2 regions of the Mesorhizobium sp. M4B.F.Ca.ET.058.02.1.1 genome follow, and region 2 is predicted to be linked to the other one. Evidence: riboswitches for the same ligand, from Rfam matches in the RefSeq annotation. Region 2 holds a riboswitch; the other holds the start of a gene.
What was found. A riboswitch is a leader RNA that binds a small molecule or an ion and turns the genes downstream of it on or off. The one in region 2 is predicted to bind cobalamin.
Positions count from the first base shown of each region.

Region 1: another riboswitch for cobalamin. It lies ahead of EJ073_RS18045 (aromatic ring-hydroxylating dioxygenase subunit alpha); the one in region 2 lies ahead of EJ073_RS01135 (CbtB domain-containing protein).

Region 1 is NZ_CP034450.1:3,695,355-3,701,515, forward strand. Features, by position in the region: gene EJ073_RS18040 (hybrid-cluster NAD(P)-dependent oxidoreductase) at 1-142, opposite strand, end outside; gene EJ073_RS18045 (aromatic ring-hydroxylating dioxygenase subunit alpha) at 220-1,467, opposite strand; cobalamin riboswitch at 1,585-1,788, opposite strand; gene EJ073_RS18050 (DUF680 domain-containing protein) at 2,291-2,497, shown strand; gene EJ073_RS18055 (DUF680 domain-containing protein) at 2,566-2,775, shown strand; gene EJ073_RS18060 (DUF680 domain-containing protein) at 2,857-3,096, shown strand; gene ugpC (sn-glycerol-3-phosphate ABC transporter ATP-binding protein UgpC) at 3,192-4,304, opposite strand; gene EJ073_RS18070 (alpha-glucosidase) at 4,337-6,001, opposite strand; gene EJ073_RS18075 (carbohydrate ABC transporter permease) at 6,006-6,161, opposite strand, start outside.
Region 2 is NZ_CP034450.1:228,449-234,609, forward strand. Features, by position in the region: gene EJ073_RS01120 (DUF1624 domain-containing protein) at 1-792, opposite strand, end outside; gene EJ073_RS01125 (aromatic ring-hydroxylating dioxygenase subunit alpha) at 1,009-2,187, opposite strand; gene EJ073_RS01130 (gamma-glutamylcyclotransferase) at 2,320-3,012, shown strand; cobalamin riboswitch at 3,077-3,271, shown strand; gene EJ073_RS01135 (CbtB domain-containing protein) at 3,308-3,487, shown strand; gene EJ073_RS01140 (CbtA family protein) at 3,503-4,303, shown strand; gene cobU (bifunctional adenosylcobinamide kinase/adenosylcobinamide-phosphate guanylyltransferase) at 4,296-4,811, shown strand; gene cobO (cob(I)yrinic acid a,c-diamide adenosyltransferase) at 4,813-5,427, shown strand; gene cbiB (adenosylcobinamide-phosphate synthase CbiB) at 5,428-6,161, opposite strand, start outside.

The DNA.
Region 1 (6,161 bases), 3.0 Mb from region 2:
ACCAGGTCTGGTTGTCGGAGCGGAAGGTGAAGGTCTTGACGTCCGGCGCCTCGTCGCTGACGCCGATCACCTCCAGCACCTGCAGCCGGTCGTTCCAGGGCGCCATCTCGTCGAGATGGCGATAGAGGCCGAGATCGGTCATCGCGTTCATCCCTTGGTCCTTTTCATTCTGCACATGTCGTGATGCCAAAACCGCTCAACACTTTTGGGCGCCATGTGCTAGGCAACACTGCGCAGCGTCGGCTGGCCGCCTTCGGCAAGGCGCGGGCCCATGAAGGAGGCGTACCATTCGACGAACTGGATGACGCCGCCCTCATGCTGCTCCGAATAGGGGCCGGGTTCATAGGCCGGCGACAGGATGCCGAAAGCATTTTCCTCGACGATGCGGCGATCCTGGTCGTTGGTCTCGGTCCAGACATGGGTGAGTTCGGCAAGATCGTAGTCGACGCCTTCCACCGCATCCTTGTGGACCAGCCATTTCGTCGTCACCGCGGTTTCGGTGGCGCTGATCGGCAGCACCCGGAAGGTGACGGCATGGTCGATCAGGATATGGTTCCAGGTCGTCGGATAGTGGTAATGCATCAGCGTGCCGATGCGGTCCGCCGAGACGCTCGTGGATAGGTTCTTCCTCACCGCGCGCTTGCCGCTCATCGTGTAGCTGACGGCATCGCGCAAGAGCGGGGCGCGGGTGGCGCGATACTGACCGGCGGGGTCTATGCGGAACTTGCTCGGCAGGCCCGCCGCCTCGCATTTCGCCCAATGCGCCTGCATCTCGGGATCGCTTTCGGCACCATGCACGCCGGTCACCGTCGGCGCCTCGGGAAAGGTCTTGCAGAGTTCGGGATGATTGCCGGCGCAGTGGTAGCACTCGCGGTTGTTTTCCCAGACCAGCTTCCAGTTGCCCTTCTCGACGATGGTCGATTCGAAAGCGACCTTCGCCTCAGTCAATCGATGCGGCAGGAGATAGGGTTCGATCATGGCGCGCATCGGCGCAAAATCGGCGGGCTCCTTCGCCAGGCAGATGAAGATGTAGCCGCCGACGCTCTCGCAGGCGACCGGCTTCAGGCCGAACTGGCTCTTGTCGAAGCCATCCGCCATCTGGCGGGCGAACAGCAGCCTGCCGTCGAGTTCGTAGGTCCATTGATGATAAGGGCAGACGAGCTTCGCCGCGGTGCCCTTCTCGGCGTTGCAGACGCGGCTGCCGCGATGGCGGCAGGAATTATGGAAGGCGTTGATCCTGCCTTGCTGGTCGCGGACCAGGACCACCGGATAATCGCCGATCTGCGCGGTGATGTAGCTGCCCGGCTTCGGCAGTTCGCAATCGTGCCCGATGAACAGCCAGTCGCGATACCAGATTAGTTCCATGTCGAGCTTGAAGTAATCCGGGTCGGTGTAGAAAGGCTGTTCGAGCGAAAAGCCCTGCCTGCGGTTATGCAGGTGCCTCAGCATGTCGTTGCGCGCATCCATGTCCTGTCCCTCGCGTCGGTCGCATCAAGGACTGAACTGGTGGTGATGGAGAGGAACGGCGGCCACCGGCAGGGCCAGGCGCGCGCCATCCGCCTCTTGACCGCCCACCGCGATCAGTCGAGCCTAGAAATCTCGGGCTGGTTTCCGGGCTCTGGAGTGCCCTTGCGGGCGGGCGCGACACCTTCCCAGGCCAGATGGCCCAGTGGTCTCCCGTCGCGACTTGAACTCCACCACCGTTGCGGGGGCAGCGCCGGAATTTGACCGGCTTCCCAATTCTCCGTCCCGTCGTCACGGGTCGGCACCTGAGATGGCCTGATCTAATCACTAAGGCCGGCGGACCGTCGGTACGAAAACGACATCGCATCCGTGCGGGCGCGACACGCGTTTCGGGTTCGCGGCACGCTGGCGCCGAATTGCCGTCCTCGGGGGCGATCCGAATCGCGCGCTGGAAACGCCTTCATATCGACCGCTGACCGGGTCTGAATTGGTTAACAGTATAGAAAAGTGACCATTAGGAGATTCTAAAATCGAACCGAACGGTTCGTTTCTGTTGACAATGCGTGCAGGACCGTGTGAACGCAGATCTTCCAAATCGTCAACTGGGTCGATGGGCCATTCGGATAACATATTGATATTGCTTTACAATACAATACGTGTGGGAGGCCGTTGCACAATTTCAAGGTGCAGAGTCATGGTCCAGGCGAAACAACTTCGTGATTGGAAACCGGGAAGGGGCTCTCCCACATCGGGGCTGTCCGAACGACGCGCTTTCCTCCCAAGACACGCCGCTAGACGGACGGAAAAATATACTGGAGTACTAAAAATGAAAAAGATTGTTCTTACTGCCGCCGCCCTTCTGGCCATTTCCGGCAGCGCCTTTGCTGGTGGCAGCGACCACTACGGTTCGAACGGTGCCAATCAGCCCGCCGCTGCCGTCGACAGCTCGTACACGGCTTCGGTCAAGAAGTCGGAACCGGCCGCTCAGACGCCGGCACAGGGCTCGGACCGCAACCTGTTCGGCAACAACTAACACACGATCCCTGACCGCGGTGGGCGATGCCCGCCGCTCGGGATCCTCAGAAATTCAGGAACACTAAGATGAAGAAAATCATCCTTGCCACCGCAGCCCTCCTGGCCATCTCGGGCGGCGCTTTCGCAGCCGGCAGCGACCACTTCGGTTCCGACGGTGCCAACCAGCCGGCCACCGCGGTCGACAGCTCGTACACGGCTTCGATCAAGCAGTCGCAGCCGGCCGCCGAGAAGCCCGCCGACCAGGGCAGCGACCGCAACCTCTTCGGCAACAACTAGGCCGATCCGGACCACGCTCCAACGGAAGATGGACGCGGCGGACAGTCTCGCCGCTCCGATGCAGATTCAGGAGTACCAGAAATGAAGAAGATTGCTCTTACCGCCGCCGCTCTTTTGATCGCCGCCGGCAGCGCCTATGCCCGCAATGACAATGTTGGCGGGACTGACATTAATCAGCGGCCGGCCGCCGCCGGCGTCGACACCACCCAGACGTCTTCGACGCGCGACACCAGCTCGCCGGTCTACAAGCTGCTAAACTCGTCGGGCGACGTTGAGAAGTCCGCCCCTCAGGGCAGCGATCGCAACCTGTTCGGCCGCTAACAGCCGGACAGAGCCGCCCATTCCGGTTCTACCGGCTGGCTGAGTACCAGAGCGGCGGGCAGTGCCCGCCGCTCTTGTTTTGTCCAACGTGAAGTTCAGGCCGCCTTCGCTGCCGCCATGTGCAGCGTGAAGGAGTGGCCGTCCGCATCGAAGATGTGCAGATCGCCGGCATCGGCGTTGAGCCGCAGCACAGCACCTCGCTTGACCTCGACATTGCCCGGCAGTTTCGTCACCAGCGGCAGGTCGGCGCGGCCGATGTCGACATAGACGAGCTGGACCTCGCCAAGCTGCTCGACATAGTCCACCGTTCCCTCGAACAGATACTCCGTGCCGGTAGCGATCGCCAGGTCTTCCGGCCGCACGCCGAAACTTACCGCCGCGCCATTCGCCGAGGCAGGGGTCGCGATCGGAACCGTCGCCTTGCGGCCGCCGACATGGCTGATGATGCTCGGATCGCCGGCCTTTTCGATCTTCGCCGGCAGAATGTTCATGGCCGGCGAGCCGATGAATTGGGCGACGAACAGATTGCCGGGCCGCTTATAGAGCTCCATCGGCGTGCCGACCTGCTCGATGCGGCCTTCCTTCAGCACCACGATCCGATCGGCCAGCGTCATCGCCTCGACCTGATCGTGGGTAACGTAGATCATCGTGGTGTTCGGCATTGATTCCTTCAGCTTGGCGATCTCGATGCGGGTGGCGACGCGAAGTGCCGCGTCGAGATTGGACAGCGGCTCGTCGAACAGGAACACTTTCGGATTGCGCACGATGGCGCGGCCAATGGCAACGCGCTGGCGCTGGCCACCCGACATCGCCTTGGGCAGCCGGTCGAGATATTTGGTCAACTGCAGGATCTCGGCCGCCTGCCGCACCCGCTTGTCGATCTCGGCCTTGCTTTCCTTGCCGATCTTCATCGAGAAGGCCATGTTGTCGTAGACGGTCATGTGCGGATAGAGCGCGTAGGACTGGAACACCATGGCGATGCCGCGTTTCGACGGCGGCACGTCGTTGACGACCTCGCCAGCGATCTTGAGCTCGCCCGAGGTGATCTCCTCCAGCCCGGCGATGGACCTCAGCAAGGTCGACTTGCCGCAACCGGACGGGCCGACGAAGACGATGAACTCGCCCGACTTAATGTCGAGGTCGATGCCATGCAGGATGTTGAGATTGCCGTATGATTTCTTCACTTGCCTCAGCGTGACATCGGCCATGATTTCCTCCCAATGACGTCCGTTTCAAAAACTCAGTCGATGCGGCCGAACCAGGCGCCGTAGCCGCCAAGGCGGATGGAGCCGGCGCCAGCTTGGCTCGAAAAACCGTGCCCCGGCAAGGGCTGAAGCGAGCCGCCGCCGAGATCGACCTCGGCCGGCTTGCTGCCCAGGTTGAAGACGCAGACGACGCGCTCATTGCCCTCGCGGCGGGTGAAGGCGACGGTGTCGCCCGCGCTTTCGATGAAGTCGATATCGCCCTTGGCCAGCGCCGGATGCTGGCGGCGGAAGGCGAGGAAGCGCCGGTAGTGCTCGAGCAGCGAGCTTGGGTCGCCCTGCTGCACGCTCACAGCCTGCGAAAGATGCTTGCCGGGCACCGGCAGCCAGGGCTTGGCCGCCGAGAAGCCGCCATTCTTGGCGGCGGCATCCCACACCATCGGCGTGCGGCAGCCATCGCGGCCCTTGAATTCGGGCCAGAAGCGGATGCCGTAGGGATCCTGCAGGTCCTCGAACATGAGTTCCGCCTCGCCGAGGCCGAGTTCCTCGCCCTGATAGAGGCAGACCGAGCCGCGCAGCGACATCAGCAGCGCCGAGATAACCTTGAGATAGGCGGTCGGATCGGCCTCGCTGGCGGCCCAGCGCGAGGCCGGCCGCATCACGTCGTGATTTGAGAAAGCCCAGCACGACCAGCCGTCGCTGGCGACCTTGCCGAAGGCCTCCAGCACCGCGCGCACCTTGGCGGCGCTGATCTTCTCGGGTGCGAGGAAGTCGAAGGAATAGCACATGTGGACGCGCTTGCCGCCGGCGGTGTAGGCGGCCACCACTTCCAGGCCGCGCTGCGAATCGCCGACTTCGCCGACCGCTGCCTGCGCCGGATATTCGTCGAGCAGGGCGCGGAAGCGTTCGAGGAAGCCGAGGTTCTCCGGCCGGCTCTTGTCGTAGATATGGTCCTGGTAGTTGTAGGGGTTGACGGCCGGAGCCGTCTGGTCGTTGCGCTCCTCGGGCGGCAGCGGCGGATTGTTCTCCAGCCCCTGGCTGTGGAAATAGAAATTGATGGTGTCGAGGCGGAAGCCGTCGACACCGCGCTCCAGCCAGAAACGGGTGACGTCGAGCAGCGCGTCCTGGACCTCCGCGTTGTGGAAGTTGAGGTCGGGCTGCTCGGCGAGGAAATTGTGCAGGTAGTATTGCTGGCGGCTGGTGTCCCATTGCCAGGCCGAGCCGCCGAAGATCGACAGCCAGTTATTGGGCGGCGTGCCGTCCGGCCTGGCGTCGGCCCACACATACCAGTCGGCCTTCGGATTGCTGCGGCTCGAACGGCTTTCCTTGAACCAGGGATGGATGTCGGCGGTATGTGACAGCACCTCGTCGATCATCACCTTGAGGCCAAGCCGATGCGCCTCCGCCACCAGCGTATCGAAATCGGCGAGCGTGCCGAACATCGGGTCGACGTCGCAATAGTCCGATACGTCGTAACCGAAGTCCTTCATCGGCGACTTGAAGAAGGGCGATATCCAGATGGCATCGACGCCGAGCGAGGCGATGTAGGGCAAGCGCCGGACAATGCCCTTCAGGTCACCGATGCCGTCGCCATTTGAGTCCTGGTAGCTGCGCGGATAGATCTGGTAGATCACCGCGCCCCGCCACCAGTCGCGATCGACGGCGGGGTCGGGCCTCGACGTCGCCTTCAAAGCCGATTGCATTGTCTCAACCTCCTTTCACCGAGCCGGCAAGCAGCCCGCGTACGAAATAGCGCTGCAGCGAGAAGAACACGATCAGCGGCACGATGATGGTCACGAATGCCGATGTCGTGAGGATCTCCCAGTCACCGCCGCGCGAGCCGAGCAGCGCGTTCAGCTTGGC
Region 2 (6,161 bases):
GAGGAAGCTGGCGTCCTGGTCCAGCGGCGCCGCCGGCATCACCTGCGAAAACAGCCAGACCGAACCGAACAGCAGTGGCTGATGGATCAGATAGAAGGCGAGGCTGTGGCGGCCGATGAAGACCAGCGGGTTCGACCAGCGGCCGGGCGCCAATTTCGCCAGCCTGGCAAGCAGGCCGCAGGTGGAAGCGAGTTTCGCCGCGGCAATGCCCAACAGCACGGCGCCGAACCATGGGAAGAGCGGCACATAGTCGTTGGAGCGCGGGTTGGTCGCCGACAGGCCGACCCACCACAGCGCCGGATGGTCGAAGGCTTCCGAGCGCAGATAGAGCGGGGCGGCGATCACAAGCGCCGCGACGGCGATGGTCAGCAGCGAGGGCAATCGCAGGAAGGCGAGGCCGAGCAGGGATGCGAGCGCGATCTCGTGCAATATGCCGAAGAAGATGAAGCCATCCGGCGTGGCGATGCGAGTGATCAACGAAATGGCCAGCGCCGCCACGGCGACCATGGCAAAGCGCTTCCAGAAGCCCGGCCAACGGATCTGCCTTCCATGGGCGAGGAACAGGCTGACGCCGACCAGGAACAGGAAGGTCGAGGCGATGCAGCGCGCGTAGATCTTCCACCAGCCGAAGGCGGTGAGGCCGGGATCGGCATAGCCGAAATTCTCGAGGTCCCAGGTGAAATGGTAGCTCGCCATGGCCAGCAGGGCCAAGCCGCGCACGATGTCGATGGCGACGATGCGTCCTTGCTTCGGCGTGTCCTGAACAGGTTCGGCCGGCGATTGAAGGCTCATCGTGTCTCGCATTCCGATTCAGTGATACCAAACGACTATCATGGTTCAGCCAGACAAAAGAAGGCGGGACCTCTGTCGCCTGGTATCAAGCTGCCCGCCGTTTTCTTTCGAGCGGTTCGAGGGCCGGCCGTGAGCCTGGGTTCAGCGTTCGCCACGCGCGCGGGCTGCCGGCGGCGGCCGTGGCTTTGTCACCTGGCGGCATCTGCCGAAGTCGCTCTAGGGTTTGGGCGAAAATGCCTGATGCCGCGCGCGCACCCATTCGTGGAAACGGTGCAGGTCGTACTCCTCCGGCATCAGCACACCGGCCTCGTGGCGCATCGAACGCAGGCCCTTCTGGTTGACCTCGCAGATCGCCGCGTCCTCTTCCAGCACCTGCCTGCCAAAGGCGACGATGTTGTCGATGTCGGCTTCCGGCGAGGCGAGCGCTTCGGCCGGGAACAGCCATTCGGCTGACAGTTCCGTCTGCTCGGGGCCGAGCGGCACAAGCCGCACGGTGCGCACATAGTCGACATGGCCGACGATGAACATCGACGGCAGGCTTGTGGCGTAGGTCTGGCCGGCGGCGCATTCGGCCGGCGTCAGGCCGGCAAACACCGGGCCGTGCGCGCGGCCGTCGCGCGACCAGGTCTCGGCGCCGGCTCGGAGGCCGCCGGAATATTCCGGCGCGTCATTGTCGGCGTGGCGCGCCCATTCTGGATCGTCGTGCCTCGTCATCAGGCCACGGCCATACATCGGCACCAGCCGCGACAGGTCCTTGTGGACGCCAGGGCAATGCAGGCACTCGTTGAAATTCTCCCAGAAGATCTTCCAGTTGCAGTTCATGACCTTGCGCAGCGCATGGCCGGTGACCAGCGTCTCCAGCGGCCAGTTGGCGAGATTGCCGGAAGCTCTGTCGAACGAAGCTTCCGCCGAGCCGGCGGCATCTTCGGCGAGGTTGATGAAGACGAAGCCGCGCCACACCGACAGCGCCACGCCATAGAGCGGGTAGTCTGCCTTGTCGAAGCCTTCGGGCAGCGACTTCGACGGCACGCGCACGAGATCGCCGCGCAGCGAATAGGACCAGGCGTGGTAGGGGCAGGTCAGCAGCCTGGCCTTCAGCCTTCCCTCGCTCTCCTGGCAAAGCTGCGAGCCGCGATGCCGGCAGGTGTTGTGGAAGGCGCGCAATTCGCCGGCCTCGTCGCGCAGCACCACGATCTCCTGCGTGCCGACGCGGAATGTCCTGAAAGCCAGCGGCTGGGCAAGATCGGCCTCACGGCAGACCAGCAGCCAGCTTTTGTACCAGATCGCGTCGAGGTCACGACCGTGGGCCCCGGCATCCCAATAGGCCGACGACGGCAGCGTCGGCGCAAGCCTGGTCAGGCCGGTGTAGAGGTCGTCGCTCGGTTTGGGCTGCATAGGCGGCTCCCTGAATGGTCCAGCCGACACCCGGGCAGGATGTTTGTCAATCGCTCGCGCCGTGGCCATTGTGGCACGCAATCGCCGCCCCTAAGGTCGGCGCTTCACAAGTCGGGTGCCCAGGGACAGTTCATGCCGCCAAGGACAATGTCGCTCACCGAGGAGCTGGTCGCGCGCTGCTTTCGCGTCGTCGAGGACAGCGGGCCTGATCCCAACGCGATGCATCTGGACGATGCCGACTATGATGCGATGCTGGACACGCTGGAGGCTGAGCTGCCTGGCAGCGAGCCGCTCTGGCTGTTCGGCTACGGGTCGCTGATCTGGAAGCCCGAGATCGACCATGTCGAAGAGCGGGTAGCGGTCGCGCGCGGCTGGCACAGATCCTTCTGCATGAAGATGACGCGCTGGCGCGGCACCAGGGAGCAGCCTGGCCTGATGATGGCGCTGGACCGGGGCGGGCAGTGCAAGGGCGTCGCCTTCAGGCTTGGCGATGCCGACCGGCGCCAGCAGCTCGACAAGGTCTTGCGGCGCGAGGTGACGCTGAAGCCGACCAGCTACCATCCGCGCCTGCTCAACCTTTCGAGCGATGGTGGCACGTTGCGGGCGCTGGCCTTCGTCATCAACCGCAAGGGCACAACCTATGCCGGCCCGCTTGAGGAAAAAGAGGTGGTCGAAAGGCTGGCGACGTCCTGCGGGCACTGGGGATCGGGCGCAGACTATCTTTACAACACGGTGAAGAACCTGGAGCAGCGCGGCATCCATGACAGCCATCTGTGGCGGCTGCAGCATCTGGTTGCTGAACGAATTGCCGCGTCGGACAGCTAGGCCCGGTGGCGCATTTGCGCTGGTGGCCGCCGGAATTTGGTTTGCCGGGCGCGACGATTCTGCCTATAGTCCTGCCGTCGTCGGTTCCGTTTTTGGAGCCAAGAGGGAATGCGGTGAGGGCGAATTCGTCCAATGCCGTGGCTGCCCCCGCAACTGTGTGCGGTAGTCCTCTCCAAGACCACTGAGGAAATTCCTCGGGAAGGTGGGGAAGGGCGCTGATCCGCGAGCCAGGAGACCTGCCGGCGACAGAAACGTTGAATTCTATGCCCTCGGGTGGAGGGCGAAAGGACAAGACATGACGACCGCTTCCGTCTCCCTCGGCACCTCCGTCTCCTCGCAGTCGCGCTTCATGCAGCTGGCCATGGCCGCGTTGCTCGGCATTTTCGTCGTCGGCTTTGTCGGCTTCTCGCATCTCGATGCCGTCCACAATGCCGCTCACGACTACCGCCACTCGATGGCCTTTCCCTGCCACTGACAAGGGCCTGACATCATGAACCTGTTTCGCAACGTCGTGTTCATCGCGGCGATCGCAGGGCTCGTGGCCGGCGTTGTTCTCGCTTGCCTGCAGGCCTATGCAACCGTGCCGCTGATCCTCAAGGCCGAAGTCTACGAACAGGCCGGCGGCGGCCATCATCATGATCATGCCGCGGCGCCTGCCGAGACCGGCAACGCCATGAGCTCCGCCGCTCCGGCCGGAAATGCCATGAGTTCCGTGGCGCCGGCTCCGGCCGAAGCGGCCGCGCCAGCGGAAGACGAGGGCTGGGCACCGGCCGACGGCTTCGAGCGTTTCGCCTTCAACGTCGTCGCCAACATCGTCACCGGCATCGGCTTCGCGCTGATCCTGGTCGCGGTTTCGGAATTCGCCGGCGGCATCGGCAGCTGGCGCCAGGGCGTGTTCTGGGGGCTCGCCGGCTTTGCCGTGTTCACCCTGGCCCCCGGCCTCGGCCTGCCGCCGGAACTGCCGGCGATGCCGGCGGCCGAACTCCTGCCGCGCCAGATCTGGTGGACGGCGACAGCGGTCGCGACCGCCGCCGGACTCGGCCTGATCGCCTTCCGCAAATCGCTGCCGCTGGCGATCCTGGCCGTAGCCCTGATCGTCGCGCCGCACATCGTCGGCGCGCCGCAGCCGGAAAGCTTCAAGACGCCGATTCCCGAAGGCCTGCATCACCAGTTCGTGGTCGCCGTGACACTCACCGATCTGGTGTTCTGGCTGGTGCTGGGTGCCGCCGTCGGCGTGGTGCGCGGCCGCTTCACCGGCACGGCCACCAGCCTGCGCGACAGCTTTGCCTGATCGCAGGGGACTGACCTTCATCATCGGCGGTGCGCGCTCCGGCAAGAGCGCGCATGCCGAAACCCTGGTGACGGCGAGTCCCTCGCCATGGGCTTACATCGCCACCGCGGAAGCCTATGACGATGAGATGCGCGAGCGCATCGCGCTGCATCGGGCGCGTCGCGGCGAGGGCTGGGCGACGGTCGACGCGCCGCTCGATCTTGCCGCCGCGATCGAGGCGCTGCCTGACCACGAACCCGTCTTGATCGACTGCCTGACTCTGTGGCTGACCAATCATATGCTGGCCGAGCGCGACCTCGATGCGGAATGCCGGCGGCTTGTGGATGTTCTATCGCGGCCGCGCGGGCCGTGGTTCGTGGTGTCCAACGAGGTTGGCCTGGGCATCGTGCCCGACAATGCGCTGGCGAGGCGGTTTCGCGATGCCGCCGGCCGGCTCAACCAGCAGGTCGCCGCCGTCGCCGATACGGTGCTGCTGATGGTGGCCGGTCTGCCGCTGAAAGTGAAGTGAGATGACCGAGACTGATGACAAGGATGCCGAGCGCCATCGCGCCAAGATGGCCAAGCGCAAGGCTGTTCAGGACGCCGAGGTGGCGGCAAAGACGATCGAGAAGGGACTGCTGATCGTCAACACCGGACCGGGCAAGGGCAAGACTACGGCCGCCTTCGGGCTGGCGCTCAGGATGCTCGGCTACGGCAAGCGTGTCGGCGTCGTCCAGTTCATCAAGGGCAAATGGCAGACCGGCGAGAAGGACGCCTTTGCCGCCTTCGGCGACCGCGTCGTGTGGCATGCGATGGGCGAGGGCTTCACCTGGGAGACGCAGGACCTGAAGCGCGACATCGCCGCCGCCGAGGCTGCCTGGGCAAAAGCACTGGAGCTGATGGCGGATCCGTCGATCAGCCTTGTCGTGCTCGACGAGCTCAACATCGCGCTGCGCTACGACTATCTCGATCTGGAAAAGGTCGTTGCCGCGCTGAAGGCGCGCCGTGCTGACCTGCATATCATCGTCACCGGCCGAAACGCCAAGCCGCTGCTGGTCGAGGCGGCCGATCTCGTCACCGAAATGGGGCTGACCAAGCATCATTTCTCGGCCGGCGTGAAAGCCCAGCAAGGCATCGAGTTCTGATCACATCGTCAGATAGATCAACAGCGCCGACAGGATGCCGAACAGCGCGATCAGCAGCCGGTCGGCCACCTGGTAGAGCTTCAGCGCCTGCCTGATGTCGAGGCTTTCCGCCTCGCGCCGGCCGCCTTCGCCCATGTAGGCATCCTCGACGACGACGCCGCTATAGCTGCGCGGGCCGGCCAGGGCGAGACCCAGCGCGCCGGCCATCGCCGCCTCCGGCCAGCCGGCATTGGGCGAACGGTGCTTCCTGGCGTCGCGCCGCATGGCCTGCCAGGCGTTGCGGGGGTCCGCGCCCTTGACGAAGAAGGCAGCCAGCACGATCAGCAGCCCGGTCAGCCGCGATGCCGGCAGGTTGATCCAGTCGTCGAAGCGCGCCGCCGCCCAGCCGAAGGCCTCATGGCGTGGCGTGCGGTGGCCGATCATGGAATCGGCGGTGTTGGCGGCCTTGTAGGCGACGCCGCCGGCCAGCCCGCAGACCCCGCTCCAGAAGGCCGGTGCGACGATGCCGTCGGAGAAATTCTCGGCCAGGCTTTCGATCGCCGCGCGGGAAACGCCTGCCTTGTCGAGCTTTTCGGGATCGCGACCGACGATGCGCGAGACGGCGATGCGGCCGAGCGTAAGGCCGCCGGTGTCGAGCGCGTCGGCCACGGCCTCGACATGCTCGGCCAGGCTCTTCTGCGACATCAGCGACGATGCCAGGATCGCGGTGATGATCAGGCCTACAGGAAACATCT